DNA from 3 places in the Streptomyces sp. NPDC001927 genome. Region 3 is predicted to be linked to each of the others. Evidence: riboswitches for the same ligand, from Rfam matches in the RefSeq annotation. Region 3 holds a riboswitch; each other region holds the start of a gene.
The links. A riboswitch is a leader RNA that binds a small molecule or an ion and turns the genes downstream of it on or off. The one in region 3 is predicted to bind cobalamin.

Region 1 (10,066 bases), on a different contig from region 3:
AGGTGCACCTGGCGCGGCGGCCGCGGCCGCTCGGGGGCGCGCAGCCCGCCCCGGCCCTCGTACGAGGTGTCGACACCCCACTGCTTGAAGTACGTCTCGGGGTCCTGGCTCGCGCCCTCGCCGCCGTCCGTGAGGTACTCGGCGACGTCGAAGCCGATGCCGCCCGCGCCCAGGATCGCGACGCGCTCGCCGACGGGCGCGCCGTCGCGCAGGACGTCGAGGTAGCTGACGACGCTCGGGTGGTCGACGCCCTCGATCTCCGGGGTGCGCGGCGTGACGCCGGTCGCGACGACGATCTCGTCGTACCCGTTCAAGTCACCGGCCGATACCGGGGTGTTCAGCCGGACCTCGACCCCGCGCGCGTCCAGCTGGACGCGGTAGTAGCGGAGCGTCTCGTCGAACTCCTCCTTGCCCGGTACGCGCTTGGCGACGTTCAGCTGGCCGCCGATCTCGTCCGCCGCGTCGAACAGGGTGACGGAGTGGCCGCGTTCGGCGGCGGAGACGGAGAAGGCGAGACCGGCCGGGCCCGCGCCGACGACGGCGATCCGCTTGGCGAGCCGGGTGGGGGAGAGAACCAGTTCGGTCTCGTGGCAGGCGCGCGGATTCACCAGACAGGAGGTGATCTTCAGGCTGAAGGTGTGGTCCAGGCAGGCCTGGTTGCAGCCGATGCAGGTGTTGATGGTGTCGGAGCGGTCCGCGGCGGCCTTGGCGACGAAGTCGGGGTCGGCCAGGAAGGGGCGGGCCATGGAGACGATGTCGGCGCGGCCCTCGGCGAGGATCCGCTCGGCGACCTCGGGGGTGTTGATGCGGTTGCTGGTGACGAGCGGGATGCTCACCGAGCCCATCAGCTTCTGGGTGACCCAGGTGTACGCGCCGCGCGGGACGGAGGTCGCGATGGTCGGGATCCGGGCCTCGTGCCAGCCGATGCCGGTGTTGATGATGGTCGCGCCGGCGGCCTCGATCTCCTTGGCGAGGGAGACGACCTCTTCCAGCGTCGAGCCGCCCGGCACCAGGTCAAGCATCGAGAGCCGGTAGATGACGATGAAGTCGTCGCCGACCTGCTCGCGGATCCGGCGGACGATCTCCAGCGGGAAGCGCACCCGGTTCGCGTAGCTGCCGCCCCAGCGGTCGGTGCGCTGGTTGGTGGCGGAGGCGATGAACTCGTTGATGAGGTAGCCCTCGGAGCCCATGACCTCGACGCCGTCGTACCCGGCCGCCTTGGCGAGCTCGGCGCAGCGGGCGTAGTCCTCGACCGTCCGCTCGACCTCGGCGTCGGTCAGCTCGTTGGGTACGAAGGGGCTGATCGGCGCCTGGATCGCACTCGGGGCGACGAGGCCGGGGTGGTACGCGTACCGGCCGAAGTGCAGGATCTGCATCGCGATCCGCCCGCCCTCGGCGTGCACGGCGTCGGTGATGAGCCGGTGCTCGGCGACCTCCTCGTCGGTGGTCAGCTTGGCGCCGCCGTCCCACGGCCGGCCGGCCTCGTTGGGCGCGATGCCGCCGGTCACGATGAGCCCGACGCCGCCGCGGGCGCGCTCGGCGTAGAAGGCGGCCATGCGCGCGAACCCGTTCTCGGTCTCTTCGAGACCGACGTGCATGGAACCCATGAGCACCCGGTTGGGCAGGGTGGTGAACCCGAGGTCGAGCGGGCTCAGCAGATGCGGGTACGGGTTCGGGGTCGGGGTCGCGTTCATGGGGGCGCCTCCTCGCGCAGGGTGGTCACCCTTGTTGTAGGCGACCCCGACCCTGTTATGCAACTAGTTGCAGAAGGCTGGCCACGTGATCTGCGCTACTACTCGGTAACCACCCTGCGCGATGACCGAGGCATTCGGAGCTCTCCTCGGTATCCGCTCCACTCGGTATCCGCTCTCCTCGGCATCCGCGTACCGGCCGGTATCCGCGCTACTCGGTCACTGCCGTCCCCGCCCACACCGCGAGCTCCTCCGCCGTGCGCGGACCGGGCGCGTCCGGGGCGAGCAGGCCGTGGGCGCGGAGGAGGCGGGTGACCGCCATGCCCCACGGGCGGCGCAGGCGGGCCGCGTCCAGGAGCGCGTCGTCGGCGAGCAGCGTCTCGATGGGGCCCGTCCGCAGGCCCTCCGGGGTGAGGACCGCGGCCTCGTCGGCCCAGCGCAGCGCCAGGTCGACGTCGTGGGTCGCCATCACCAGCGTCGTACCGGCGTCGCGCAGCCGGCCGAGCACCTCCAGGAGCCGCTCCTGCCCGTGCGGATCGAGCCCGGCGGTCGGCTCGTCCATGATGAGGACCCGGGGGCGCATCGCCACGGCGCCCGCGATCGCCGCCCGCTTCCGCTGCCCGTACGAGAGCAGATGCGTCGGCCGGTCCTCAAGGGCGACGATGTCCAGCGCCTCCAGGGCCTCGCGCACCCGGAGCCGTACCTCCTCCTCCGGCAGCCCCAGGTTCATCGGCCCGAACGACACGTCCTGCCCGACCGAGGCCGCGAAGAGCTGGTCGTCCGGGTCCTGGACCACCAGCTGCACGGTCGTCCGCAGCCGCGTCAGCCCCTTCCGGTCGTACGACACCTCCGTACCGTCGAGCCGGAGCGACCCGCCGCCGCAGCGCAGGCCGCCGCTCAGCAGCCGCAGCAGCGTCGTCTTGCCGCCGCCGTTGCGGCCGAGCAGCGCGAGCGCCCGGCCCTCCGGCACGGCGAAGTCGACGCTGTCGAGGACGACCGGGCCGTCCTCGTAGGCGAACGTGGCCTTCACCAGTTCCACGACAGGGGGTGCGGGGCTCACGGCAGGGACCTTTCCAGTACGAGAGTGAGGGCGACGAGCCCGGTGAGCAGGCCGGCCGTCGAGGCGAGGAAGCGGCCCGAGACCGCGGCCTCGGGCACCAGGACGCGCAGCGTCCCGTCGTAGCCTCGCCCGGCGAGCCCGGTCTGCAGCCGCTGCGCCCGGTCGAAGGCGCGGACGAACGCCGTCGCGCCGAGCCCGGCGAGCGAACGCCAGGTCGCCGCCCGGGTCGTCAGCCCGAGGCGGGCCGCCTGCGCCTGTCGGATCTTGGATAGGGAATCCAAAAGGAGAAAGCTGATCCGGTACATCACGAGCGCCACGTCCACCACGGGCGCCGGCACCCCGGCCCGTACAAGCCGGGGCAGCAGGTCCGAGACGGGCGTCGTGAAGGCGAACAGCAGGACGCCCAGGGACGCCGACGAGGTCCGCAGCAGCAGCTCACCGGCGCGGACCGGCCCGTCCTGCGCGAACACGACGAGCCCCCGCGCCCCGCCCACCTCGAACAGGAGCGGGATCGCCCCCGTCACACAGAAGCCCAGCGGGATGCGGAACGCGCGCCACAGCTGACGCCCCGGCACCCCCGCGGGACCGAGGAGGACGGCGAGGGTGGCCGCCGCGACCAGGACGGCACCCGGCCACGGCGGCAGACAGACCGCGCACAGTGTCAGGCCGAAGCCGAGGACGGCTTTCTCGCACGGGTGACGGCGGCGCCAGCGACTGCTGTGCGCCGCCGCGTCGATCGGCAGCACCGGCGGCGGTTACGCGTCGCCGGACACTGCCGAGCCGGACGCTGCCGCGCCGGACGCCGCCCCCGACCGCAGCGCCTTCGCCTCGGCGCGGGCCTCGCCCTGCTTACGGCCCCGGTGCACGCCGAAGTAGTACGCCAGCACACCGGCGCCGAGCGCGGCCTGCAGGGCGAACAGCGCCGACTCGATCTCGCCGGAGGCCGGCTCGTACAGCGGGCTGAACCACGGCTCGTAGTCGGGAGCGATCTCCGTGATCGCCGCCTCCGCCTCGGCGTCCGCGCCCGCGAACGGCTCCTCCTTGTGGTCGCCGAGGCCCAGGACCAGCGGGAGCACCGCAAGGGCCGCGACGACGAGCAGGAGCAGGGAGTTGATCTTCGCGTTCCGGCTCATCAGACGCTCGCCTCCGCGTTCTCGTTCTTCTTCCGGGACGGGAGCAGGACCCCGAGCCGGGTCAGGTCCGCCTTGCTGGACTGCGTGAGCAGCCGCATCACGAGGACCGTGAGCAGACCCTCGCTGACGGCGAGCGGCAGCTGCGTGACCGCGAAGATGGAACCGAACTTGGCCAGCGCCCCGACCACACCGCTGCCCGGGTCGGGGAAGGCCAGCGCGAGCTGGACGCTGGTCACGCAGTACGTCGACAGGTCCGCGACGAACGCTCCGAAGAACACGCTCACCATGAGCGGCACGTCGAACCGGCGCAGCAGCCAGTACGTACCGAATCCGGCCCACGGCCCGACGATCGCCATCGAGAACACGTTGGCGCCGAGCGTGGTGAGCCCGCCGTGCGCGAGCAGCAGCGCCTGGAACAACAGGGTGATCGTGCCCAGGACCGCCATCACCGGCGGACGGAACAGGATGGCGCCCAGGCCCGTACCGGTCGGGTGCGAGCAACTGCCCGTGACCGACGGGATCTTGAGCGCGGACAGGACGAACGTGAACGCGCCGGACGCGCCGAGCAGCAGAGTGGACTCGGGGTTGGCCTTGACCTCACGGGTCAGCGCGCGGACGCCGTGGACGACGAAGGGGGCGGACGCGACGCCCCAGGCGGCCGCGTGCAACGGGGGTAGATACCCCTCGGCTATATGCATGGTTGGGAGACCCTCTCCAGCACCTCGTGGATGGACAACGCACCTTGGCCGGTCTCCTGGCTGACGGGTCATGCCGCCGCGGCTCCGCCTTCCCACACCGCCGCGGTCTCCCGCGGTGGTCCAGTGGCTTCCCCGGAGGGATGGAGCCGGACTTCCCGATCACAGTGGCGAGGGCCGCACCGGTACCGCACCGGTTTCCCGTACACCAAGGCGCTGTGACATTAGTGGGTTGACCAGGTACATCACAACACGGGTACGCCCCGGGACGGTGTGCGACAGATCTCCGCGCGCCCCCTCACCCCCTCGTTCCCCTCGCTCACTCCTTCCGGTACGTGTACGCCTCAGCCGCCGCGGCCGTCACCGCGTCCAGGTCCCCGCCCGCGCTCGCGGTGACGAGCGCGGCGACGGCACCTTCGACGAAGGGCGCGTCGACGAGACGCGCTCCCTCCGGCAGCTCGTCCCCCTCGGCGAGGAGCGCCTTGACGGTCAGGACGGCGCTGCCGAGGTCGACGAGGAGGGCCACGCCGGCGCCCCCGTCGACCGCCTTCGCCGCCTCGACGATCCGCTCGGAGCTGGTGCCGAGGCCCCCGTCGGGGGTGCCTCCGGCGGCGGCGACCGGCGCGGTCGCCCCGCCGCCTGCGAGCCCCCGGGCCAGGGCGGCGACGGAGTCGGCCACGGCCGCGCTGTGCGAGACGAGCACGATGCCCACCTGACCGGTCATGCGGCGGCCACCTCCGCGAGCGCGGCGATCAGCAGCGCCGACGACGTCGCCCCGGGGTCCTGATGCCCGACCGACCGCTCGCCCAGATAGCTGGCCCGGCCCTTGCGCGCCCGCAGGGGTACGGTCGCGAGGGCGCCGGCCTCGGCCGCGTCCCGGGCGGCGGCGAAGGAGGTGCCGAGCGCCTCGGCGGCGGGCACGAGCGCGTCCAGCATCGTCTTGTCGCCGACCTGGGCCCCGCCGAGCTGACCGACGGCGGCGACCCCGGTGGCCAGCGCCGCCGCAAGGTCCTGCCGCGTCACCGTGCCGGCGTCGCCGAGCGCCTTGCCGGTACGGCGCAGGAGTGTCCCGTACAGCGGCCCGGACGCCCCGCCGACGGTGGAGATCAACTGCCGCCCGGCGAGGACGAGTACGGCCCCCGGCGTGGCGGGCGGCTCCTTGTCCAGCACCTCCGTGACGGCGGCGAAACCCCGCTTCAGATTGGCACCGTGGTCGGCGTCGCCGATCGCCGAGTCGAGCTCGGTGAGCCGGTCGGCCTCCCGGTGGACGGCGGCAGCGGCGGCGCCCAGCCACCGCCGGAAGAATTCGGCATCGAACTGTTCGAGCGAGTCCATTTCCACCCTCACCGACCCCACCGCAGGGCGGCCGTCTGAACGGGCGCGTCCCAGAGCCGCAGCAGCTCCTCGTCGGCCTCGCAGAGGGTCACGGAGCAGCCCGCCATGTCGAGCGAGGTCACGTAGTTGCCGACGAGCGTACGGGCGACGGGCACCCCGCGCTCGGCAAGGACGCGCTGCACCTCGGCGTTGAACCCGTACAGTTCGAGCAGCGGCGTGGCCCCCATCCCGTTCACCAGGGCGAGGACGGGACCGGACGGCCGCAGGTCCTCCAGCACGGCGTCGACAGCGAAGTCGGCGATCTCGCGCGAGGTCATCATCGCGCGCCGCTCCCGCCCGGGCTCGCCATGAATCCCGATGCCCAACTCCAGCTCACCCTCGGGCAGTTCAAAGGTAGGACTGCCCTTCGCGGGAGTAGTGCAGGCACTCAAGGCCACGCCGAAACTCCGGGACCGCTCGTTCACCCGCCGCGCGATCGCCTCGACCCGCTCCAGAGGCGCCCCCTCCTCGGCGGCGGCCCCGGCGATCTTCTCCACGAAGAGCGTCGCCCCGGTGCCGCGCCGCCCGGCGGTGTACAGACTGTCGGTCACGGCCACGTCGTCGTCGACGAGCACCTTCGCGATCTGGATGCCCTCGTCCTCGGCGAGCTCGGCGGCCATCTCGAAGTTGAGGACGTCACCGGTGTAGTTCTTGACGACGAACAACACCCCGGCCCCACTGTCGACCGCGGCGGCGGCCCGCACCATCTGATCGGGCACGGGCGAGGTGAACACCTCCCCAGGACACGCGGCCGCCAACATCCCGGGCCCCACAAACCCCCCATGCAACGGCTCATGCCCGGACCCACCCCCGGAAACCAGCCCCACCTTCCCGTCGACGGGCGCGTCCCGCCGCAGCACGACCCGGTTCTCCACATCGACACGGAGCTCAGGATGCGCGGCGGCCATTCCGCGCAGGGCATCGACGACGACGGTCTCCGGGACGTTGATCAGCATCCTCATGGGTTACCTCCTGGTGAGATGAGCAGGCGAGCCACTGAGCAGGGTTCTTGCAGGTCAGGTCATGTGAGGCGAGTTGTTGATCTCGGCGGTGCGGGGCGCTGAAGGGCGGTTCCGGGCGGTACTGATGCTGACTCCACGCTGACTTTGCTGGTGAAGCGTCAGGTTCGTGTGGTGCGAATGAGCTTTGCGAATGCGCATCATGGCGCAATTATCGACCCGAGGTCGTGGGTACGCACCGGTGCGTCATCGGTTGGATGCGGGTGGTTCCGGTGCCACGCTGATTGCGGGCTTCGAGGAATCACGGGACCGCGCAGTATTGCGCGTCGGACGGAGCGTAGACGGGACTGTGGACCCGGCCAGCCTCGCGCCTGTGACTCCATCACTGTGCCCTCCACGTGCGATGACTGCGCGGTGAGGGTGACCGTTCCGACCTGTGGGTGCTGAAGGTCTTGTGCGCGGGCTTACGGCCGGTGACTTCGTAGCGTTCCCATAGTCCCGCGAAGTCGGGGCTCCTCAGGAGGAGTTCGCCGACGAGGTTGGTCAAGTCGGAGGCGTCTGGGGTGTCGGGGGTGGTGCCGGCGACGGAGCACAGGCGGGCGACGCATGCGGTGATCTGACGGCCCCAGTCGGGGAAGAGCTGACGGGCGACGGGGTGGAGGAAGAGGCAGCGGGCCAGGTTGCGCTGTTGACCGGCCATTCGTCCAGGCCGGCGCATTCCGCCCCCGCGTCCGCGGCGCCAGCGTGATGGTGGTCGACTGGTGCGCTGTCCTCTGGCCCACGCATAGATTGGACCGGTTAGGGCGAGGCATGAAGGGGAGCGCATGACGCAATCGTTGGAGATCACGTCGATCGGGACCGTGGTCGGGGGGCGGGTCGAGCCCACGGACGACCACTGGGGAGGGCAGGCGATCATCCGTCTGCACCCGGACTTCCAGGAGATGGGACCGAGGGGCGACGTACGCGAACCGAGCTGGCCGGCGGAGATGCTCGCGGACTACTGGCGCTCAAGGGGACTCGCGTGACGGATCCGCAGCGCAAGCCGTTCCTGTACGTCGTCGTCTGTGCCGCCGGGATCGCCGACGAGGTCGGCAAGCTGATCACGGTGGCACAGGAGCGAAACTGGGACGTCGGCGTCATCGCCACTCCACATGCCCTGCCCTTCCTCGACGTCCCTGCGATCGAGACGCAGACCGGCTTCGGGATCCGTTCTGCCTGGAGGGCGCCGGGTGACGATCGGCCCCTGCCGCCGGCGGACGCCATCGTGGCCGCCCCCGCGACCTTCAACACGGTCAACAAGTGGGCCGCGGGCTTCGCCGACAACCTCGCGCTGGCCCTCCTGTGCGAGGCGTACGGAATGGGCATCCCCACCGCTGTCCTGCCGTACGCGAACTCCGCCCTGGCGGAGCACCCGGCGTACCGGCGAAGCATCTCCGAACTTCGTGAGATGGGGGTCTCGATCGGTAGCTACGACCCGCACCGCCCAGAGGCAGGAGGCGGTGGCTTCCGCTGGGAGGAAGCGATCGAACTGCTGGCACCGCACATCCGGTCGAGGCGATGAGCTGAGCTGCTACCCGCGAAGGCCGCCGACGAAGGTCGGCCAGGGTGCCCGGTCCCGCGGTGGTTCAGGCCGGCGGAGCCCATGTCGCCGTGACGGGCAGCCCGATCAGCAGCGAGGATGGTCTCGCTGCGGATCGGGCGCAGTCCTGCGCGGTCGGAGTCGCTGCCTGCGACACGGCTTTGGCGCGCAGGCCCCATTCACGACAACGGCAAGGTGGACAGGGTGTCCCAGCAAGTTCAAGCAGTGATCGCACCGGGCAAGAACGAGCCTGTCAGGGTGGAGACGATCATCGTTCCGGACCCCGGCCCCGGCGAGGCGGTGGTGAAGATCCAGGCGTGCGGGGTGTGCCACACCGATCTCCACTACAAGCAGGGCGGCATCAACGACGACTTCCCGTTCCTGCTCGGCCACGAAGCCGCGGGCGTCGTGGAGTCCATCGGTGAGGGCGTCACCGACATCGCCGCTGGGGACTTCGTGATTCTCAACTGGCGTGCGGTGTGCGGCCAGTGCCGCGCCTGTCTGCGCGGGCGCCCCTGGTACTGCTTCGACACGCACAACGCCAAGCGGAAGATGACCCTGCTGGACGGCACCGAGCTCGCTCCGGCTCTGGGTATCGGTGCCTTCGCCGAGAAGACCCTTGTGGCCGCGGGCCAGTGCACCAAGGTCGACGCCGGGGTCTCCCCGGCCGTCGCCGGTCTTCTCGGCTGCGGTGTGATGGCGGGTATCGGCGCCGCCATCAACACCGGCCAGGTCGGCCGAGGCGACTCCGTCGCGGTCATCGGCTGCGGTGGCGTCGGGGACGCGGCGATCGCAGGGGCTCGGCTGGCGGGCGCGGCGAAGATCATCGCGGTGGACATCGAGGACCGCAAGCTGGAGATGGCCAAGACGATGGGCGCCACTCACACCGTCAACTCCCGCTCCACGGATCCCGTCGAGGCGATTCGCGCCCTCACCGGCGGCCATGGTGCCGATGTCGTCATCGAGGCGGTCGGCCGCCCCGAGACGTATCAGCAGGCGTTCTACGCCCGCGATCTGGCCGGCACGGTCGTTCTGGTCGGTGTTCCCACCCCGGACATGAAGCTGGACCTTCCGCTCCTGGACGTCTTCGGCCGCGGCGGCGCGCTGAAGTCCTCCTGGTACGGCGACTGCCTCCCTTCCCGTGACTTCCCGATGCTCATCGACCTGCACCAGCAGGGCCGCCTCGACCTCGCGTCCTTCGTCAGCGAGACCATCGGCCTCGGCGACATCGAGCAGGCGTTCAACCGGATGCACGAGGGCGACGTCCTGCGCTCGGTGGTGGTCTTCTGATGGGGACCCGCATCGACCGACTCGTCACCTCCGGCACCTTCGCCCTCGACGGTGGTGAGTGGAAGGTCGACAACAACGTCTGGATCGTCGGCGACGACACCGAGGCCATCGTCATCGACGCCGCCCACGACGCCGACGCCATCGAGGCCGCACTCGGCGGACGTACGCTGCGTGCGATCATCTCCACCCACGCGCACAACGACCATGTCGACAACGCCCCGACCCTGGCCGACGCCACCGCCGCGCCGATCCTGTTGCACCGCGACGACCTGCCGCTGTGGCAGC
Region 2 (10,066 bases), on a different contig from region 3:
CAAGCCCGGCCGGAGGCCGGGCGCAGTCCCACCGGGCCGCGCCCGGCCTCGCACCGGCCGGCCCCCACTCACGGCGCCCCCGGCGGCACGAACGGCAGCCCCGCGGGCGCCCCGTGCTCGATCAGGCGCAGCAGCGCGTCCGTGTCCGCGTGTTCCTCGATCAGGTCCCCGAGCCGGTCCAGCTGCTCCTCACGGAGCGTCCCGAACGACGTGTCCGGGGCCGGTACGAAGCGCCGCCCGGCCGCCGCCGCGACCTCCCGCAGGAACGCCCGGCGGAACCCGTCGCTCTCCAGCGAGCCGTGCCAGTGGGTGCCCCAGACCGCGCCGACCCGGCACCCGTCCAGGAACGGCTCCCCGCCAAGCACCTCCGCGACCCCGTGGTGGATCTCGTACCCCTCCACCCGCTCACCGAGCGCCTCGCCGACCGGCCGCGCGAGCGTCTTCTCGGCCGCGAACCGGACCCGTACCGGCAGCAACCCGAGCCCGTCGACCGTGCCCGCCTTCGACTCGACCTCGTCCTCGATCCGCTCCCCGAGCGCCTGGAAGCCGCCGCAGATGCCGAGCACCGGCCGGCCCTCCGCCGCGCGCCGGGCCAGGGCGTCCGCGAGCCCGCGTTCGCGCAGCCACGCCAGGGCCTTCACCGTGCCCCGGGTGCCCGGCACGACCACCAGGTCCGCGTCGACCAGCTCCTCGGCCCGGTCCACGAACCGCACGACGACGCCCGGTTCGGCCGCCAGCGCGTCCACGTCCGTGAAGTTCGACATCAGCGGCACCGCGCACACCGCGACCCGCAGCACGTCCGCGCCGACCGGCGGCGCGACGACCGACTCGCGGACCGCGCCCCGCAGGGAGACCCGAAGGCCGTCCTCCTCGTCGATGCCGAGCCCGTGCGCGTACGGCAGCACGCCGTACGTCCGCCGCCCGGTCAGCCCGAGCAGCATGTCGAGCCCCGGCTCGAGCAGGGTCACGTCGCCGCGGAACTTGTTCACGAGGTAGCCCGCGATCAGCTCCTGGTCCTCGGGCGCGAGCAGCGCCGTCGTGCCGAAGAACTGGGCGAACACCCCGCCCCGGTCGATGTCCCCGACCACGAGCACCGGCAGCCGCGCGGCCCGCGCGATGCCCATGTTCACGATGTCGGTCCGGCGCAGATTGATCTCGGCCGGACTGCCCGCCCCCTCGCAGATCACGGCGTCATACGTGCCCCGCAGCTCCTCCAGGCACGCCATCACCGGCTCGAAGAGCTCCTTCTGCCGCCCTCCGTGGTAGCCGCGCGCGCTCAACTCGCCCACCGGCCTGCCCATCAGGACGACCTGGCTGGAACGGTCGCTGCCGGGCTTCAGCAGGACCGGGTTCATCAGTGCGGTCGGCTCGACCCGGGCCGCCTGCGCCTGCATGGCCTGCGCCCGGCCGATCTCCGCGCCCTCCCGGGTCACGAAGGAGTTCAGGGACATGTTCTGCCCCTTGAACGGGGCGACCTTCACGCCCTGCCGGACCAGCCAGCGGCAGATGCCCGCCGTGACGACGCTCTTGCCCGCGTCGGACGTGGTCCCCGCGACCAGCAGCCCCCCGCCTCTCATGCCGCCCTCCGCTTCGCCGCACGCGCCTTCAGCGCGCCCGCCACGATCCGTCCGCCCACGCAGGCCGCGAGCGTGAGCCCGGTGACCCGGCGCGAGAGCCGGACCGCCCGTTCGATGTCCGCGACCTCCACGGCCCGTCCCTCCCCGTTCAGTACGGGCCGGTGCTCCACCCGGCCGCCGTACGACAGCGTCCCGCCGAGCCGTACCCCGAGCGCCCCCGCGAACGAGGCCTCCACCGGGCCCGCGTTGGGGCTCGGGTGCTTCGCCGCGTCCGCCTTCCAGGCGCGTACCGCCCCCCGCGCATCGCCCCCGGCCACCGTCGCGAGCGCGGCCGTCAGCCGGGCGCCCGGCCAGCCGGCCACGTCGTCGAGCCGGGCCGAGGCCCAGCCGAAGCGCCGGTACCGCGCCGACCGGTGGCCGACCATGGCGTCCAGGGTGTTCACGGCCCGGAAGGCGACCAGGCCCGGTACGCCCGCGACCGCGCCCCAGACCAGGGCGCCCACGACGGCGTCGGAGGTGTTCTCGGCGACGGACTCCACGACCGCGCGGGCCATCGCCGGACCGTCCAGGGAGTGCGGATCGCGCCCGCAGAGATGGGGGAGCCGTTCCCGGGCCACGTCCAGGTCGCCGGCAGCGAGGGCGCCGCCGATCGCGCGGGCCTCCCGGCCCAGCGTCGTCCCGCCGACGACGGCCCACACGGCGGCGGCGGTCAGCGCGGCGGAGGCGCGGGGGTGGTCACGTACGGTACGGGCGGCCAGCGCGGCGGCGCCCGCGGCGCCCGTCACGCAGACGGCGGTGTGCAGCGCGCCCCACCCGCGGTGGTCGCGCCAGAGCAGCTTCTCGACGGCGCCGGCGGCGCGGCCGAACGCGGCGACCGGGTGGCCGCGGCGGGGGTCGCCGAGGATCAGATCGGCGGCAAGGCCGGCGGCCGCGCCGTAAGCGAATACACCTGGGGCAGCACTGCGGCCGGGCATGGCGCTGTGTCCTCACTCAGGGTCCGCGCCCTGGCTCGACGTGACCGGCGGCGAGAGTTCCTGGCTCCCGGGGAGCGACTCCCCGGTCACAGTGGCGGGACCGCGCCGGATTCGCACCGGGCTTCCTCTGATTGCCGCCGTAATGGCCCCGGAAGTCCACCACGTGTGCGAACACCCGTCAACTCACGCTTGACCTGCGGCGGGACACTGTGCGCAGCACCACACGGAACCCACGGGGAGCCCGGCGCGGACCTCCGTGAACGACGACCGGGCGGGCCGCACCCGAAGGTGCGACCCGCCCGGTCGGCGGCGCGGGATCGTCGTCAGGCGACGATCAGATAGATGCCGTACGCGACGGCCGCTGCGCAGAGCGCGAAGCAGGCGTACGCGCCGGTGCGCGCCATGGCCGCGGAGCCTCCCTGAGCCGCGGCTTCCTCCTGCTTGGAGAGGCCGACGATGCCGAGGGTGAAGAGGCCCACGAGGGCGACGGTCGCCACGAGGCTGACTCCGAAGACGGAGCCGAGAGCTGCCCAGTCGATCTTCATGGTGTCCGTTCCTTACACCGCGGCCGAGGCGGCGGGGGCTGCCGGGTCCGTGGGGGCCGGCGAGGGGATGGTGGTCTTGAGGTCGTCGTCCGCGGCGGTGGCGAACGAACCGGCCGGGGCCGGCGGGGTGACGGCCGCGATGGCGGTGGTCACGACGCCCGCGGGCTCGCCGTCGATCTCGTCGGCGGTGACGTTGTGGTGGTCGACCGGCTTGCGGCGGGAGAGCGCCCAGATGACGGCCGAACCGGCGATCAGGAGGACCGCGACGACGGCGACGCCCCAGCTGCCCTGCTTGGTGAGGAACTCCGCGCCGGCGCCGACCAGGCCCGCGGCGGGCAGGGTCAGACCCCAGGCGACGAACATCCGGGTCGCGGTCGACCAGCGGACGACACCGCCCTTGCGGCCGAGGCCCGCGCCCATCACGGCGCCGGAGCAGGACTGGGTGGTGGAGAGCGAGAAGCCCAGGTGCGACGAGGCCAGGATGACCGTGGCGGCGCTGGTCTGGGCGGCGAAGCCCTGCTGCGGCTGGAGGTCCGTGAGGCCCTTGCCCATGGTGCGGATGATGCGCCAGCCGCCGAGGTAGGTGCCGAGCGCGATCGCGACACCGGCGGAGACGATGACCCACATCGGAGGGTTGGAGCCGGGGGCGAGGACGCCGCCGGTGACCAGGGCGAGGGTGATGACACCCATGGTCTTCTGCGCGTCGTTGGTGCCGTGCGCGAGCGAGACGAGACCGGCGGACGCGATCTGACCGGCGCGGTAGCCCTTGGCCTTGGCCTTGGTCTCCTTCTTGGCGCCGATCTTGTACGTCAGCTTGGTGGCCGCCATCGCGGCGAGGCCGGCGACGAGCGGCGCGGCGATCGCGGGGATCAGGACCTTGCTGACCACGGTCGAGCCGTTGACGGCCGACCAGCCGGCCGACATCACGGCCGCGCCGATGAGTCCGCCGAAGAGGGCGTGGGAGGAGCTGGACGGCAGACCCAGGAGCCAGGTCAGCAGATTCCAGAGGATGGCGCCGACGAGCGCCGCGAAGATCACTTCGGTACGAATGCCCTGTTCGTTGATGATCCCGCCGGAGATCGTCTTGGCGACCTCGACGGACAGGAACGCGCCGACCAGGTTGAGCACGGCGGACATCGCCACCGCGGTCTTGGGCTTGAGTGCACCGGTCGAGATGGTCGTCGCCATCGCGTTGGCGGTGTCGTGGAAACCGTTCGTGAAATCGAACACGAGAGCTGTCACGACCACAATCGCGAGCAGCAGCGTGATGTGTTCCATTTACCCAGGCAATCGTTTGACGTCAGTGGCTGGACGAACGTAGGCAACCTGAGTGAACGGAAGATGAACTGAGCCGGGCGGTGCGGTGTCCCAAATCGGGGTCTGGGCATTCCGCTTGACCCGCGCGAGGGCTTCCCGTGAACGCTCTGTCCACGATGTGGGCACCCCGGACCCCGGGTAATCCCGGCCGTCACGGGACGCGAGGGGCGGCGTCCGCTTCGTCCCGGCTCGCCCGTGTCAGTCCGTGGACGCGCCGAGACGTACGCCGCGCGGCCCGTCAGCCCACCGGGGGACCCCGGAAGGAGACCCATGTCACTCTCCCGGGGAACGACGAGGGGGCGGCGAGGGGCGGCGACCGGCGACGACCGTGGACGGACACGGGCGGGTTCGTCCGGTGGCAGCCCCGGCCCGACCTGTCGACACTGGGACCGTGCGCCCCGCTACAGCGACGGCAGCGGCCGTCACCACTCTGCTCGGTGCCGGTGCGGCCGCGCTCGCGGCCGGCCGGTACGCCGGTGACATCGCCCTGAAGGCGACGTCCGGACGGCCCCTGCCCGGCGACCCCCGGCTCACCGTGCACGCCACGGGCCCCGGCCAGGTCACCCTGACCCGCAGCCTCGCCTCCCTGCGCCCCGGTACGTACGGGATCGAGGGCCCCGGCGTCCACGCGGTCGTCGGCCCGGTCCTCGACCGCGTGCCGCACACCGCCGACACCGTCGTACGGCGCCTGGAACGCGTCGAGCACGGCGACCTGGGCCCCGGCGCCCGGGTCCGGCTCACGCCCGAGCTGCACAGCGGCACCCCGGAGACCGCCCTCGGCGTGGCCCAGGAGGACGTCGAGATCCCCGGCGAACTCGGCTCCCTGCCCGCCTGGCTCGTCCCCGGGCCGCGCTCCACCTGGGTCATCGCCCTGCACGGCATCGGCACCACCCGCCGCCACCCCCTGAACCTCGTCCCCTTCCTCTCCCGCCGGCAGATCCCCGTCCTCTGCCTCTCCTACCGGGGCGACGAGGGTGCGCCGCAGTCCCCGGACGGCCTCGGCCACCTCGGCGACTCCGAGTGGCGCGACGTCGACGCGGCCGTCCGCTACGCCGTCCGCCGGGGCGCCGAGCACGTCGTCCTGCACGGCTGGGGGACCGGCGCCACGATGGCCCTGCACGCCGCCGCCGAATCCGGCGTGCGGGACGTCATCCGCGGCCTCGTCCTGGACTCCCCGGTCCTCGACCGGGAAGCGACCCTGCGCAACCTCGCCGCCGCCCGGGGCGTCCCGGGACCGCTGCTCCCGCTCGCCGTGCGCGCCGCGATCGGCCGGGGCTGGCCGCACGGCGACCGGCTCCCGGAGCTCGCCGACCCGGCCGCCCTGCGCGTACCGACGCTCGTCCTGCACGGCCCCGACGACACGATCGCCCCCTGGGAGCCCTCCCTCGAACTGGCCTCCCGCCGACCGGAGCTGGTCACCCTCCACACCGTCAGGAACGCCCCGCACGCCGCGATGTGGAACGCCGACCCGATCCGCTACGAAGAGGCCCTGCGCCGCTTCCTCACGCCCCTCCTGTAGCCCTCACGCGAGTCCTCCCGCGAGCCTTCCGCTTGCCCCGCGCCGGGCCGCGGTGGTGCCTCGGCCGGGGCTCCGCGACGGCCTCTTTCGATTCCGATTGGGCTTTCGGGCCGTCAACGGGAAGACTGCCTCCGTGACGTCTCGAAAGCCCGATGAGCATTTGGCGCGCAACTCCAGACTCCGACTTGTCCGTCCGCGGGCACTCGCCACCGCCCGACGGGCCGTGACGACCCGGCGCACCCGCCCGGCCCCGCGCCCGCCGGAGGGCACTCCGCCCCGCGCGGAACTGGCCCGCCAGGCCCGGACCGTCCTCGCCGACGCCGTACGGATCGCCCGCTGGGCGGCCCTCGACGCCGAGCCCGGGACCGCCGCCGAGCCCCGCCCGCAGGCCTTCCCCGACCAGGAACGGGCCGCCGCCGCGCTGGACCTGACGCCCGGCCAGATCCGGGCCGGCTGGGACCGCGCCCGGCTCGCCGGACTCGTGGAACTCCACGGCGACACCGCCCGCCCCGGCTGGCGGCTGCACGCTTGGGACCGCGACGACTCCGCCGTCCTGCGCGGCTGGGTCGCCCTCTTCGACGCCTGGTCCCTGGTCCACCCGGCCCCGGAGGACGTCGCCCCCGGCGCCGTCGCCGAGGTCGTCGAGGCCGTCCCCCAGGTGCTCTCCCTCCTCCAGCTCTCCGCCGGACCCGTGGTGGTCCCGGCCCTGCTCGACCTGCTCGGGCAGCGCGTCGACGAACTGCGCGAGGAGCGCTGCGAGGTCCCCGTCGAGGGCGCCCCCGACACGACGGCCGCCACCGACGCGTCCGCCGCCGGGCCCGACCGGTTCGCCGCGCTGCTCGACTGGGCCCTGGAAGGGCTCGCCGCCGTCGGCGCCCTGACCCTCGGCGACGGGCCCGAGGGCCGCCAGGCGACCCTCACCCCGCTCGGCAACTGGGCGGTCTGGGTCAAGCTGGAGCAGATCTGCGTCGCCGCCCAGAGCCCGGCCGGCAACATCGAGCAGTCCGCCGAGGACATGCTCCGCGGCTGCGCCGGCCTCACCCCCGGCCCCGCCCGCGACGAGTACCGCGCCTGGCTCGCCGCCCGCACCCTCGCCGGCGCGGTCGCCGAGCTGATCGCCGTCGCCCGCGGCGAGGACGCCCTGCTGCGCGGCCTCGCCTTCGAGGCGCTCCGGGTCGTCGGAGCCCCCGCCGAGGCGGAGGTCCGCGCCGCGGCCGAGGAGGTCTCGCTGCGGCCGTACGCCCTGCTGTGGCTCGCCGAGTACGAGGGGGCCGACCCCGACGACGCCCCCGAGGTGCTCACCCGCGAGGAGGCCACCTGGCTCTGGGTGGACACCGCCGCGGCCGTCGCCGACCACGGCGAGAGCACGCTCCTGGTACGGCACCTGGAGTCGGCGGTCCAGGGCACGGTCCCGGCGCTCCTCGACGAGGTCCGCGCCCTCGGCCATCCCCGTACGGTCCAGGTCCTGGTCGCCCTGGCCGCGGCCCACCCCGACCCCGCCCTCGCCAAGGCGGTCCGCCGGGCGGCCTTCCAGGTGCACACCGGGGGAGCCTGACGGTCGGCGGCCCGGGCCCCCGCGCCCGGGCTCTCCGCCGGAGCCCCGCGTCCCGGCCCCCGCGCCCCTCCTCAGCCGGTGGCCCCCGGCAGGTAGGTGCCGAAGCTCCAGACGTTCCCCTCGCCGTCGCGGGCGATGTAGTCCCGCGAGCCGTACTCCTGGTCCGTCGGCGGCATCACGATCTCGACGCCGTGCTCCACCGCCCGCGCGTGGTGCTCGTCCACGTCGTCCACGTGGACGTACACCCCGCTGGGCCCGGAGCCCTCGACCAGCTTGTCGAACTCGGTCCCCGTGCCCTTGCTGCCGAGCATCACCATCCCGTTGCCGAAGGACAGCTCGGCGTGCATGACCTTGCCGTCCTCGCCCTCGTACACCGCGGTGCGGGTGAAGCCGAACGCCTCCGTCAGCTGTCTGATCGCGGTGTGCGCGTCGTGGTAGGTCAGGGTCGGACAGATATGGGGTGCCTCAGCCATCCCGATCACTCCTTCTCGTGGCGGAATGTGACCTGGGTCTCAGTCTGGCATCCGGCGCTGACACCGGCACTGACATCGGGGCGGCTCAGCGGAAGGTGTTGCACTGCGCCATGTCCCCGGTCCGGTACCCGGTGTAGAACCACTGCTGGCGCTGCGCCGCCGAGCCGTGCGTCCAGTTCTCCGGCGTCACCCGGCCCTGGAACTTCTCCTGGATCCGGTCGTCGCCCACCGCCGCGGCCGCGTCCAGGCCGTCCCGGATGTCCTCGTCCGTGAGCCGGGTCAGCAGCGGCCGGCCGGTCTTCTCGTCGGGCGTGGTCGTCGCGTGCCGCGCCCAGACGCCCGCGTAGCAGTCGGCCTGCAGCTCGACCTTGACGGCGTTGGAGTTCGCGCCCGTCCGCCCGTCCTGGGCGCGGGCCAGGGTGCCCATCATGTTCTGGATGTGGTGGCCGTACTCGTGCGCGACCACGTAGGCCTGGGCGAAGGGGCCGCCGCTCGACCCGAACTTGGTCCGCAGCTCGTCGAAGAAGCCCAGGTCCAGATAGACCTGGCGGTCGCCGGGGCAGTAGAACGGCCCGACCGCCGAGGTGGCCGAGCCGCAGGCCGTGCCGACCCGGTTGGCGAACATGACCGTGCGCGCGTCCCCGTACCGTCCGCCGCGCCGCTGGTACTCCGCCCGCCAGAAGTCCTGCACGCTGTTGACGACCGCCACGATCCGGCAGTCCTCGCGGGCGTTCGCGTCGGCGCCGGTCCGGCAGGTCTGCTCGACCTGGGCCAGCGAGGACGAGGTCGCGACCGGTTCGGGATCGCCCGCGGAGAGCCCCAGCTGCTCGGGGCCCACCCCGAAGAGCAGCCCCAGGATCAGCGCGATGAACCCGACGATGCCGCCGCCCACGGTCGCCTTGCCGCCGGGGATGCGGCTGCCGCGGACGTCCTTGACCTCCGAGGTGTCCAGGTTGGCGTCGTCGTCGAACTGCATGGGCCACACCCTCTGCCGTCGTACCGCGGCAGAGACCGCCGCCTTGCGCCCGAGTATCGGCGAATCCGATAGGGCTCGCCCCTTTTGTCGGGCATGGGCGGTAAGAGGGGAAAGGGGTGGCGGTGGGTGGGCCCGGGACAGTGGCCGAAAAGCAGTTGCATGCGCCCGTTAGACTGGCCGTATGGCCATTCTCCGCGCGCATGACTAGCGGCGTCGAATCCGCACTCAACCCCTTCCGCCGAACCGTCCGCCCTGGAGTCTGTCCGTGATCACCGCTTCCGGCATCGAGCTGCGCGCCGGCGCCCGCATCCTCATCGAGTCCGCTTCCTTCCGTATCGCCAAGGGCGACCGCATCGGCCTGGTCGGCCGCAACGGAGCGGGCAAGACCACGCTCACCAAGTGCCTCGCGGGCGAGGGCATGCCCGCCTCCGGCCAGATCGCCCGCTCCGGCGAGGTCGGCTACCTCCCGCAGGACCCGCGCACCGGCGACCTCGACGTCCTGGCCCGCGACCGCATCCTCTCCGCCCGTGGCCTGGACGTCCTCATCAAGAAGATGCGGATGAACGAGGAGCGCATCGCGACCGGCACCGGCGGCACGCGCGACAAGGCGATGAAGCAGTACGAGCGCCAGGAGACCGAGTTCCTCACCAAGGGCGGGTACGCCGCCGAGGCCGAGGCCTCCACCATCGCCGCCGCCCTCGGCCTGCCGGACCGCGTCCTCGGTCAGCCGCTGCACACCCTCTCCGGTGGTCAGCGCCGCCGCGTCGAGCTGGCCCGGATCCTCTTCTCCGACGCCGACACCCTGCTCCTCGACGAGCCCACCAACCACCTCGACGCCGACTCCATCGTCTGGCTGCGCGACTACCTCAAGACCTACCGCGGTGGCTTCATCGTCATCTCCCACGACGTCGACCTCGTCGAGACCGTCGTGAACAAGGTCTTCTACCTGGACGCCAACCGCTCCACGATCGACGTCTACAACATGGGCTGGAAGCTCTACCAGCAGCAGCGCGAGGCCGACGAGAAGCGCCGCAGGCGCGAGCGCCAGAACGCCGAGAAGAAGGCCGCCGCCCTCAACTCGCAGGCCGACAAGATGCGCGCCAAGGCCACCAAGACCGTCGCCGCGCAGA
Region 3 (10,066 bases):
GAGGCGGCGGGCCCGGTCGCCCTGGCGGACGTACGCGTGGAGGGACGCCTCCACCTGGACGCCCTCCACCTGCCTCCCGGCGAACGCCTCCTGGTCACCGGCCCGAACGGCGCCGGCAAGACCACCCTTCTCAAGGTCCTGGCGGGCGAACTGGCCCCGGACGGCGGCACGGTGACGACCCCGCCCCGGGTCGGAATGCTCCGCCAGGACACCGCACTCCCGGACGACCCCCGCACGGTCGCGACGGCGTTCGGGGCGGGCCGGGAGGAGGAGCTGCTCCGCCTCGGCCTGTTCAAGGCAGCCGATCTGGCCGTACCCGTACGGGAGTTGTCGACGGGCCAGCGCCGCAAACTGGAACTGGCCCACCTGGTCACCCGCCCTGCGGACCTGCTCCTCCTCGACGAACCGACCAACCACCTGGCCCCCGCCCTCGTAGAAGAACTGGAGGCCGCCCTCGCCCACTACCCCGGCACCCTCGTGATCGTCACCCACGACCGCCGCCTCCGCGCGGGCTTCCGAGGCCGCCGACTCGAACTGGCCCCGGCCAAGGAGTCCGCCGCGCGCGGCGCCTAGGCTGCCCGTCGTGCACCAGGCCGACGACGCAGTGACCACCGCGCTCAACGCGCATGTGAGGCGCTTCTTCGGCGGGCTGACCGTCCGCCCCGTCGACCATGCCCTGCCCGACAGAACGCGCGGGACGGATCCGCGCTTCCGCGTCCTGGAGGTCGCGCCCGGCGGGCCGAACGACCCCTGGACGTATGTGACGGCGGGGTGCTGCCGCGGGGACGACCGGGGCCTGGAGTTCGTCATGACGGCGCCGGTCTCCGACCCCCGCTTCGCCGACCTGCTCGCCATGGTGGTGAGCTATCACCGGGACCCGGCGGACCGTCCGCTGGACCTCGGCCACAGCCTGCCGATCGGCGAGCCGTGGCTCCCCGGGTCGGCCTGCACGCACCTGCTCGTCAGCCTGCCGTACCTGCACGGGCCCGACCTGGAGCACTGTCCGCTGCCCGACGGCACGGCCGCCCGCTTCCTGTGGCTGCTGCCGGTGACCGACTCCGAGATCGCGTACCGCCGCGAGCACGGCACGGAGGCGCTGGAGCGGCTCTTCGACGAGGCGGCGATCAACCCCGTCGACCCGCACCGCGCCCCCGTGACCTGAAGGCGTCAGTCCTCCCCGTCACCCTCCAGGTCGCCCTCCGTCTCCAGGAAGACCTGGCGCAGGGCGGCCAGGGTCTGGGGGTCCGGCTTTTCCCACATGCCTCGGGACTCGGCTTCCAGGAGGCGTTCGGCGATGCCGTGGAGGGCCCAGGGGTTGGCTTCCTTCAGGAAGGCCTGGTTCTCCGGGTCGAGGACGTACGTCTCCGTCAGCTTGTCGTACATCCAGTCGGCGACCACGCCCGTCGTCGCGTCGTAGCCGAAGAGGTAGTCGACCGTCGCCGCCAGCTCGAACGCGCCCTTGTAGCCGTGGCGGCGCATCGCCTCGATCCACTTCGGGTTGACCACGCGGGCGCGGAAGACCCGCGAGGTCTCCTCGACCAGGGTGCGGGTGCGGACCGTCTCCGGGCGGGTGGAGTCGCCGATGTACGCCTCCGGGGCCGTGCCCGTGAGCGCGCGGACGGTCGCCACCATGCCGCCGTGGTACTGGAAGTAGTCGTCGGAGTCGGCGATGTCGTGCTCGCGCGTGTCCGTGTTCTTCGCGGCGACGGCGATCCGCTTGTACGCCGTCTCCATCTCCGCGCGCGCCGGGCGGCCTTCGAGGCCGCGGCCGTACGCGTAGCCGCCCCACACCGTGTACACCTCGGCGAGGTCCGCGTCCGTCCGCCAGTCGCGCGAGTCGATCAGCTGGAGGATGCCCGCGCCGTACGTGCCGGGCCGCGAGCCGAAGATCCGGGTCGTCGCGCGCCGCTCGTCGCCGTGCTCGGCGAGGTCCGCCTGCGCGTGCGCCCGTACGTAGTTGTCCTCGGCCGGCTCGTCGAGCCCCGCAGCGAGCCGTACGGCGTCGTCGAGGAGGCCGATGACGTGCGGGAACGCGTCCCGGAAGAAGCCCGAGATGCGCAGCGTGACGTCGACGCGCGGGCGGCCCAGCTCGGCGAGCGGGATCGGCTCCAGGCCGTTCACCCGGCGCGAGGCGTCGTCCCACGTGGGACGGATGCCCAGCAGGGCCAGGGCCTCCGCCACGTCGTCGCCCGCCGTGCGCATCGCGCTCGTACCCCACAGGGAGAGGCCGACCGAGGTCGGCCACTCGCCGTTGTCGGAGCGGTAGCGCTCCAGGAGCGAGTCGGCGAGCGCCTGGCCGGTCTCCCACGCGAGGCGGGAGGGGACGGCCTTGGGGTCGACCGAGTAGAAGTTCCGGCCGGTCGGAAGCACGTTGACCAGGCCCCGGAGGGGCGAGCCGGACGGGCCGGCGGGCACGAAGCCGCCGTTCAACGCGTGGACGGCGTGGGTGAGTTCGTCGGTCGTCGCCGCCAGGCGCGGGACGACCTGCTCGCACGCGAAGCGGAGGACCGCGGCTACATCGGGGCCGTAACCCTCGGCCACCGACGCGACCGCGTCCACCGACCAGTCCGCCGCCTCCATCGCCTCGACCAGCTCGCGCGCCGTCGCCTCCGCCTCGTCGGCGGTGGTCCGGGTCGCGGCCGACTCGTCCAGGCCGAGGGCCTCACGGAGACCCGGGAGGGCCTGCGTACCGCCCCAGATCTGCCGGGCGCGCAGGATCGACAGGACCAGGTTGACCCGCGCCTCGCCCACCGGCGCCCCGCCGAGCACGTGCAGACCGTCCCTGATCTGCGCGTCCTTGACCTCGCAGAGCCAGCCGTCGACGTGCAGCAGGAAGTCGTCGAAGCCGTCGTCCTCCGGGCGGTCCTCCATCCCCAGGTCGTGGTCGAGCTTCGCCGCCTGGATCAGCGTCCAGATCTGCGCCCGGATCGCGGGCAGCTTCGACGGGTCCATCGAGGAGATCTGCGCGTACTCGTCGAGCAGCTGCTCCAGGCGCGCGATGTCGCCGTACGAGTCGGCGCGGGCCATCGGCGGCACCAGGTGGTCCACGAGCGTGGCGTGCACGCGCCGCTTGGCCTGCGTGCCCTCGCCCGGGTCGTTGACCAGGAAGGGGTAGACGAGCGGGATGTCGCCCAGCGCCGCGTCCGGGCCGCACGCGGCCGACAGGCCCGCGTTCTTGCCCGGCAGCCACTCCAGGTTGCCGTGCTTGCCGAGGTGGACCATCGCGTCCGCCCCGAAGCCGCCGTCCTCGGCGCGCGCCGCGATCCAGCGGTAGGCGGCCAAGTAGTGGTGGGACGGCGGGAGATCGGGGTCGTGGTAGATCGCGATCGGGTTCTCGCCGAAGCCGCGCGGCGGCTGGATGAGGATCAGCAGGTTCCCGCGCCGCAGCGCGGCGAGGACGATGTCGCCCTCGGGGTTGCGGGACCGGTCGAGGAACATCTCGCCGGGCGCCGGGCCCCAGTGCTCCTCGACGCCCTCGCGCAGCTCCTGCGGCAGGGTCGCGTACCAGCGCTTGTAGTCGGCGGCCGGGATACGGACGGGGTTGCGGGCGAGCTGCTCCTCGGTGAGCCAGTCCTGGTCGTGGCCGCCGGCCTCGATCAGGGCGTAGATCAGCTCGTCGCCGTCGCCGGAGACCAGGCCCGGGATCTCGTCCTCGGCCCCGAAGTCGTACCCCTCGGCGATCAGCCGCCGCAGCAGGGCGACGGCGGAGGCGGGGGTGTCCAGGCCGACCGCGTTGCCGATCCGGGAGTGCTTCGTCGGGTACGCGGAGAGAACGAGCGCGAGCTTCTTCTCGGCGTTCGGGATGTGCCGCAGCCGGGCGTGACGCACGGCGATCCCGGCGACGCGGGCGGCGCGCTCGGTGTCGGCGACGTACGCCGGGAGCCCGTCCTCGTCGATCTCCTTGAAGGAGAACGGGACGGTGATCAGACGGCCGTCGAACTCGGGCACGGCGACCTGGCTGGCCGCGTCCAGCGGCGAGAGACCCTCGTCGTTCTCCTCCCAGGCCGCCCGCGAACCGGTCAGGCAGAGCGCCTGCAGGATCGGTACGTCGAGGGCGGCGAGCGCGCCCGCGTCCCAGGCGTCCTCGTCGCCGCCGGCCTGCGCCTCGGCGGGCTTGGTGCCACCGGCGGCGAGGACCGTGGTGACGATCGCGTCCGCGCGCTTCAGCGTCTCGATCAGCTCGGGCTCGGGGGCGCGCAGGGAGGCGACGTACAGCGGCAGGGCGCGGGCGCCGGCGTCCTCGATCGCCTCGCAGAGGGAGTCGACGAAGGCGGTGTTCCCGCTCATGTGGTGGGCGCGGTAGTACAGCACGGCGACGGTCGGGCCGTCGGTCGTCCGGGCCGTGCGCTCCAGCGGCCCCCAGGTCGGCGCGGCGGCCGGGGCCTCGAAGCCGTGGCCGGTCAGCAGCACGGTGTCGGAGAGGAACCGGGCGAGCTGCTCCAGGTTGGCCGGTCCGCCGTGCGCCAGGTAGGCGTGGGCCTCGGTGGCGACGCCGACGGGGACGGTGGAGGCCTCCATGAGCTGGGCGTCCGGGGCCTGTTCACCGGAGAGCACGACCAGCGGCTTTCCGGCGGCGCGCAGCGCGTCGAGGCCGTCCTCCCAGGCCCGCAGCCCGCCGAGGAGCCGGACGAGCACGAGGTCGGCGCCGTCGAGGAGACCGGGAAGGTCGTCCAGGGAGAGCCGGGAGGGGTTGGCGAACCGGTACGCGACCGGACCGCCGGCCGCGCGGGCGCTGAGCAGGTCGGTGTCGGAGTGCGACAGCAACAGAATTCGCATGCGTGCGCAGGCCTTCCTCGGGGTTGTCCGCGCCCCGGGTGGTCGTTTGGACGGCGGGAGTTCCTGACTCACCCGGCCCCTCACGGGACCTGGCTCACAGTGGCGGGACCGCGCCGGATTCTCACCGGGCTTCCTCCCCGGGGTCCTGGGACCCCATGCCGATCTGCATAGTAGATCGTGCCTCTTCGGGGCCGGGTCTGGGCCGCTGACGACGTGGGTATGCTCGCCGCCATGCCGCCCACCCCACCCACAACACCCAACCCGGGCGAACCGCCCATACGGGACCGTGGTGACGCCTGCCCCGGGGCGCTTCGGCTGCACGCCGCCGACGACGGGCGACTCGCCCGACTCCGGCTGCCAGCAGGAGTTTTGACGGTACGTCAGACACTCGTACTGGCCTCGGTGGCCGAGGAGCTCGGCGACGGGCGAGTCAGTGTCACCTCCCGAGGGAACGTGGAGCTGCGCGGGCTCGGTGAGGGGTGCGGGGGCGAGCTGGCCGAGCGGCTCTCGGAGGCCGGGCTGCTGCCCTCCCAGACCCATGAGCGGGTCCGGAACATAGTGGCCTCGCCGGCGGCCGGGCTCGACGGACTCGGCCACGGTGACGTGCAGTTGTGGGCCCGCGAGCTGGACGCGCTGCTGTGCGCGCGGCCCTGGACGGCGGCCCTGTCCGGCCGGTTCCTCTTCGTCCTGGACGACGGGCGCGGCGATGTGGTCGGGCTCGGCGGAGATGTGACGTTGATCGCAGGAGAGGGTTCGGTACGGGTACGGGTCGGCGACCAGCTCGTCCGCGTCCCCGCCGCCGACGCGCCCCGGGCCGCGCTCGCCGCAGCCGGCGCCTTCCTGGACGCCGCCCGGACCGCCGGGAACGGGGCCTGGCGGGTGCGGGAGCTGCCGGAGGGCCACGAACCGGAGCTGGCGGCCGCCCTCGCGGGGGCCGGGATCGAGGCGGAGCCCGTACCGGCGACCGAACCCCCACCCGCTGCCCCACCCACCCCCGGCCCCCTCGGCCCGCACGCCCTGCACGTCCTCGCGCCCCTCGGGCGGCTGAGCGCCGCCCAGCTGCGGGCGCTCGCCGCGAGCGGGGGCGCGGTGCGGCTCACCCCCTGGCGCGGGGCCGTCGTCACCGGCCTCGCCGACCAAGGCGCCGTCGCGCGCCGGCTGGGTGAGCTCGACGCGTACGGGCTCATCACCGACCCCCGCTCCCCCTGGGCCGGCGTCGGCGCCTGCACCGGGCTTCCCGGCTGCGCCAAGTCCCTCGCCGACGTGCGCGCGGACGCCGTCCCGGGCGACGTTCCCGGCCACCGAGGGCTCCCCGTCCACTTCTCCGGGTGCGAGCGGCGCTGTGGTCACCCGCAGGCCCCCGCGTGGGTCGACGTCGTCGCCACCGGCGAGGGCGCGTACCTCGTGGCCGGGCGCCCCACCCTCCGTACCGACCTCCCCGAAGCCGTCGCGGCGGCCCGCGTCCCCTCAGCAACCACGAGATGAGCGAGAGCACCAGGATGTTCGACTACGAGAAGGACGGCGCGGAGATCTACCGCCAGTCCTTTGCCACGATCCGCGCCGAGGCGGACCTCGGGGGGCTGCCCGCCGACGTCGCCCAGGTCGCCGTCCGCATGATCCACGCCTGCGGCATGACCGACCTCGTCCGCGACATCGCGCACTCCCCGCAGGTCGTCACCCGCGCCCGTGCCGCGCTGCGCGCCGGCGCGCCGATCCTGTGCGACGCCCAGATGGTCGCCAGCGGCGTCACCCGCAAGCGGCTGCCCGCCGACAACGAGGTCGTCTGCACGCTCTCCGACCCGTCCGTGCCCGCGCTCGCCGCCGAACTCGGCACCACCCGCAGCGCCGCCGCCCTCGAACTCTGGCGCGACCGCCTCGAAGGCTCCGTCGTCGCCATCGGCAACGCGCCCACCGCCCTCTTCCACCTCCTGGAGATGGTCGCCAAGGGCGCGGGGAAGCCCGCCGCCGTCCTCGGCATCCCGGTCGGGTTCATCGGCGCCGCCGAGTCCAAGGAGGCCCTGGCGGCCCAGACTCTCGGCCTCGACTACCTCGTCGTACGCGGCCGGCGCGGCGGCAGCGCCATGACCGCCGCCGCGATCAACGCCCTCGCCCACGAAGCGGAGATCCAGGCATGAGCGGGTCCACGACCGGCAAGCTGTACGGGGTCGGCCTCGGGCCCGGCGACCCGGAGCTGCTCACGCTCGCGGCCGTCAAGGCCATCGCGGGCGCCGACGTGATCGCGTACCACTCGGCCCGGCACGGCCGGTCCATCGCGCGCTCGATAGCGGCCGAGCACATCCGGGCCGACCAGATCGAGGAGCGGCTGATGTACCCGCTCACGGTCGAGACCACGGACCACCCCGGCGGCTACCGGGGCGCCCTCGACGACTTCTACGCGGAGGCCGCCGCCCGGCTCGCCGCCCACCTGGACGCCGGTCGCACGGTCGCCGTGCTCGCGGAGGGCGACCCGCTCTTCTACGGCTCGTACCAGCACATGCACAAGCGGCTCGCGGACCGCTACGACACCACCGTCATCCCCGGTGTCACCTCGGTCAGCGCGGCCGCCGCCCGGCTCGGGGAGCCGCTGTGCGAGGCGGAGGAGGTCCTGACGATCATCCCCGGCACCCTGCCCGAGGACGAGCTGACGGCCCGGCTCGCGGGCACCGACTCGGCGGTCGTGATGAAGCTCGGCCGGACGTTCCCGACCGTGCGGCGCGCCCTGGAGCGGGCGGGCCGGCTCGAGGACGCGCGGTACGTGGAGCGGGCGTTCATGGCGGGCGAGCGGACGGAGATCCTGGCGGACGTGGACCCGGAGACGGTCCCGTACTTCTCGGTGGCCGTGCTGCCCTCCCGTATCGACCAGGCCCCGCCGGTGCGCGAGCGGGGCGAGGTCGTCGTCGTCGGCACAGGACCCGCGGGCGCACCCTGGCTGACGCCCGAGTCGCGCGGCGCCCTCGTCAACGCCGACGACCTCGTCGGCTACACCACGTACCTCGACCGGGTCCCGGCCCTGCGCCCCGGGCAGCGCCGGCACGGCTCGGACAACAAGGTCGAGTCCGAGCGGGCCGAGTTCGCGCTCGACCTGGCGCGGCGCGGGCGGCGGGTCGCGGTCGTCTCGGGCGGCGACCCGGGTGTCTTCGCCATGGCGACGGCGGTCCTGGAGGTGGCGTCCGAGGATCGGTACGCGGATGTGCCGGTACGGGTCCTGCCGGGTGTGACGGCCGCGAACGCGGCGGCCGCCGCGGCGGGCGCCCCGCTCGGCCACGACTACGCGACCATCTCGCTCTCCGACCGGCTCAAGCCCTGGGAGGTCATCGCGGCCCGGCTGCGCGCGGCGGCCGAGGCGGACCTGGTCCTGGCGCTCTACAACCCGGGCTCCAAGTCCCGTACGCACCAGGTGGCGGCGGCCCGCGAGCTGCTGCTCGAACTGCGGTCGCCGGAGACGCCGGTGGTCGTGGCGCGGGACGTCGGCGGGCCCGAGCAGTCGGTGCGGGTGTTGACCCTGAAGACCCTGGAGCCGAGCGAGGTCGACATGCGCACGCTGCTGCTGATCGGCTCCTCGCAGACGCGCGCGGTCGACCGCGGCGACGGCCGCACGATCACGTGGACGCCCCGGCGCTACCCGGAGGCGTGACGGGGACAGCGCCGCGCGGGCCGATCCCCCGCGCCCAGGCGGCCGCCTCCGCCACGGAGGCGGCCGTTTCCACGCCCTCCGGGACGGGCGGGCGGCGGACGACGATCACCGGGATGCCGGCTTCGCGGGCGGCCTGGAGTTTGGGGGCGGTGGCGGTGGCGCCGCTGTCCTTGGTGACGAGGACGTCGATACGGTGCCGGGCGATCAGGGCCCGCTCGCCTTCTAGGGTGAACGGGCCCCGGTCCAGGAGGACTTCGGTGTGGGCGGGCATCGGGGGTTCGGGGGCGTCGACCGAGCGGACGAGGAACCACTGCGGGCAGTCGGCGAAGGCGGCGAGGCCCATGCGCCCGGTCGTCAGGAAGACCCTTTCCCCGAGGCCGTCCAGGGCGCGGGCCGCCTCCGGCAGGGAGCCGACCGGGTGCCAGTCGTCGCCGGACTCCGGGACCCAGCCGGGGCGGCGGAGGGCCAGCAGGGGAACATGGGCGGTGGCGGCCGCCCGGGCCGCGTTGAAGCTGATCCGCTCGGCGAAAGGATGGGTGGCGTCGATGACCGCGTCCACGGCGTGCGCGCGCACCCACTCCACGAGCCCCTCGGCGCCGCCGAACCCGCCGATCCGGACCTCCCCGGCCGGCAGCCGGGGCGCGGCGACGCGTCCGGCGAGCGAGCTGGTGACCCGTACCGTGCCGCCGTCCGTGCCGTGCAGGCGCTCGGCGAGGGCGCGGGCCTCGCTGGTCCCGCCGAGAATGAGTACGTGCACGGGAACCACGGGAGTCCCTTCGTGAGTGCGGGCGGCGGGCGGGACGCCCAACTCAAGCACACCGGTCTGCGGCCCGGCTGGACGACCGGTGCCTGCGCGACGGCGGCGACGACGGCCGCGTACACGGCGCTGCTGACCGGCGACTTCCCCGACCCGGTGACGATCACGCTGCCGAAGGGCCAGCGGCCCGCGTTCGCGCTCGCGGCGGAGGAGCTGTCCGGCGGCGCGGCGATGGCGGCGGTCGTGAAGGACGCGGGCGACGACCCGGACGTCACGCACGGCGCGCTGATCCGCTCGACGGTACGGCTCCTCCCGGCCGGCTCCGGCGTCGTCTTCAAGGCCGGTCCCGGCGTCGGTACGGTCACCCTGCCGGGCCTGCCCCTGGAGGTCGGCGAGCCCGCGATCAACCCGGTCCCGCGCCAGATGATGCGCGACCACGTGGCGGAGGTGGCGGCCGCGCACGGGGGCGGCGGCGACGTGGAGATCACGGTCTCCGTGGACCACGGCGAGGAGATCGCCCGCTCCACGTGGAACCCGCGGATCGGGATCCTGGGCGGCCTGTCGATCCTGGGCACGACGGGCGTGGTCGTCCCGTACTCCTGCTCGGCGTGGATCGACTCGATCCGCCGGGGCGTGGACGTGGCGCGCGCGGCGGGCCTGACGCACGTGGCGGGGTGCACCGGCTCCACCTCGGAGAAGACGGTGGCGACGCTCTACGACCTCCCGGAGATCGCCCTGCTCGACATGGGCGACTTCGCAGGCGCGGTCCTGAAGTACATCCGCCGCCACCCGGTCGACCGCCTCACGATCTGCGGCGGCTTCGCCAAGCTCTCCAAGCTGGCCGCGGGCCACCTGGACCTCCACTCCGCCCGCTCCCAGGTCGACAAGTCCTTCCTCGC

Region 1: it holds a riboswitch for cobalamin, as region 3 does, so the genes downstream of both, ACWCO8_RS36230 (energy-coupling factor ABC transporter permease) here and cobN (cobaltochelatase subunit CobN) in region 3, are expected to answer to the same signal.
Region 2: it holds a riboswitch for cobalamin, as region 3 does, so the genes downstream of both, ACWCO8_RS32650 (cobalamin biosynthesis protein) here and cobN (cobaltochelatase subunit CobN) in region 3, are expected to answer to the same signal.

The regions. Positions count from the first base shown of each region.
Region 1 is NZ_JBSFEN010000018.1:59,011-69,076, reverse strand. It holds gene ACWCO8_RS36250 (oxidoreductase) at 1-1,694, opposite strand, end outside; gene ACWCO8_RS36245 (ATP-binding cassette domain-containing protein) at 1,903-2,751, opposite strand; gene cbiQ (cobalt ECF transporter T component CbiQ) at 2,748-3,497, opposite strand; gene ACWCO8_RS36235 (energy-coupling factor ABC transporter substrate-binding protein) at 3,507-3,884, opposite strand; gene ACWCO8_RS36230 (energy-coupling factor ABC transporter permease) at 3,884-4,582, opposite strand; cobalamin riboswitch at 4,612-4,807, opposite strand; gene ACWCO8_RS36225 (PTS-dependent dihydroxyacetone kinase phosphotransferase subunit DhaM) at 4,899-5,303, opposite strand; gene dhaL (dihydroxyacetone kinase subunit DhaL) at 5,300-5,914, opposite strand; gene dhaK (dihydroxyacetone kinase subunit DhaK) at 5,923-6,915, opposite strand; partial or broken gene ACWCO8_RS36210 (MmyB family transcriptional regulator) at 7,299-7,626, opposite strand; gene ACWCO8_RS36205 (hypothetical protein) at 7,737-7,937, shown strand; gene ACWCO8_RS36200 (flavoprotein) at 7,934-8,473, shown strand; gene ACWCO8_RS36195 (S-(hydroxymethyl)mycothiol dehydrogenase) at 8,696-9,781, shown strand; gene ACWCO8_RS36190 (MBL fold metallo-hydrolase) at 9,781-10,066, shown strand, end outside.
Region 2 is NZ_JBSFEN010000014.1:56,143-66,208, reverse strand. It holds gene ACWCO8_RS32655 (cobyric acid synthase) at 69-1,577, opposite strand; gene ACWCO8_RS32650 (cobalamin biosynthesis protein) at 1,574-2,551, opposite strand; cobalamin riboswitch at 2,587-2,727, opposite strand; gene ACWCO8_RS32645 (hypothetical protein) at 2,875-3,096, opposite strand; gene ACWCO8_RS32640 (inorganic phosphate transporter) at 3,109-4,374, opposite strand; gene ACWCO8_RS32635 (alpha/beta hydrolase) at 4,805-5,932, shown strand; gene ACWCO8_RS32630 (hypothetical protein) at 6,066-7,487, shown strand; gene ACWCO8_RS32625 (VOC family protein) at 7,559-7,960, opposite strand; gene ypfJ (KPN_02809 family neutral zinc metallopeptidase) at 8,046-8,936, opposite strand; gene ACWCO8_RS32615 (ABC-F family ATP-binding cassette domain-containing protein) at 9,202-10,066, shown strand, end outside.
Region 3 is NZ_JBSFEN010000004.1:286,273-296,338, forward strand. It holds gene abc-f (ribosomal protection-like ABC-F family protein) at 1-573, shown strand, start outside; gene ACWCO8_RS11885 (suppressor of fused domain protein) at 584-1,162, shown strand; gene cobN (cobaltochelatase subunit CobN) at 1,168-4,776, opposite strand; cobalamin riboswitch at 4,816-4,950, opposite strand; gene ACWCO8_RS11895 (cobalamin biosynthesis protein CobG) at 4,996-6,261, shown strand; gene ACWCO8_RS11900 (precorrin-8X methylmutase) at 6,276-6,911, shown strand; gene ACWCO8_RS11905 (precorrin-2 C(20)-methyltransferase) at 6,908-8,410, shown strand; gene ACWCO8_RS11910 (cobalt-precorrin-6A reductase) at 8,376-9,167, opposite strand; gene ACWCO8_RS11915 (cobalt-precorrin-5B (C(1))-methyltransferase) at 9,189-10,066, shown strand, end outside.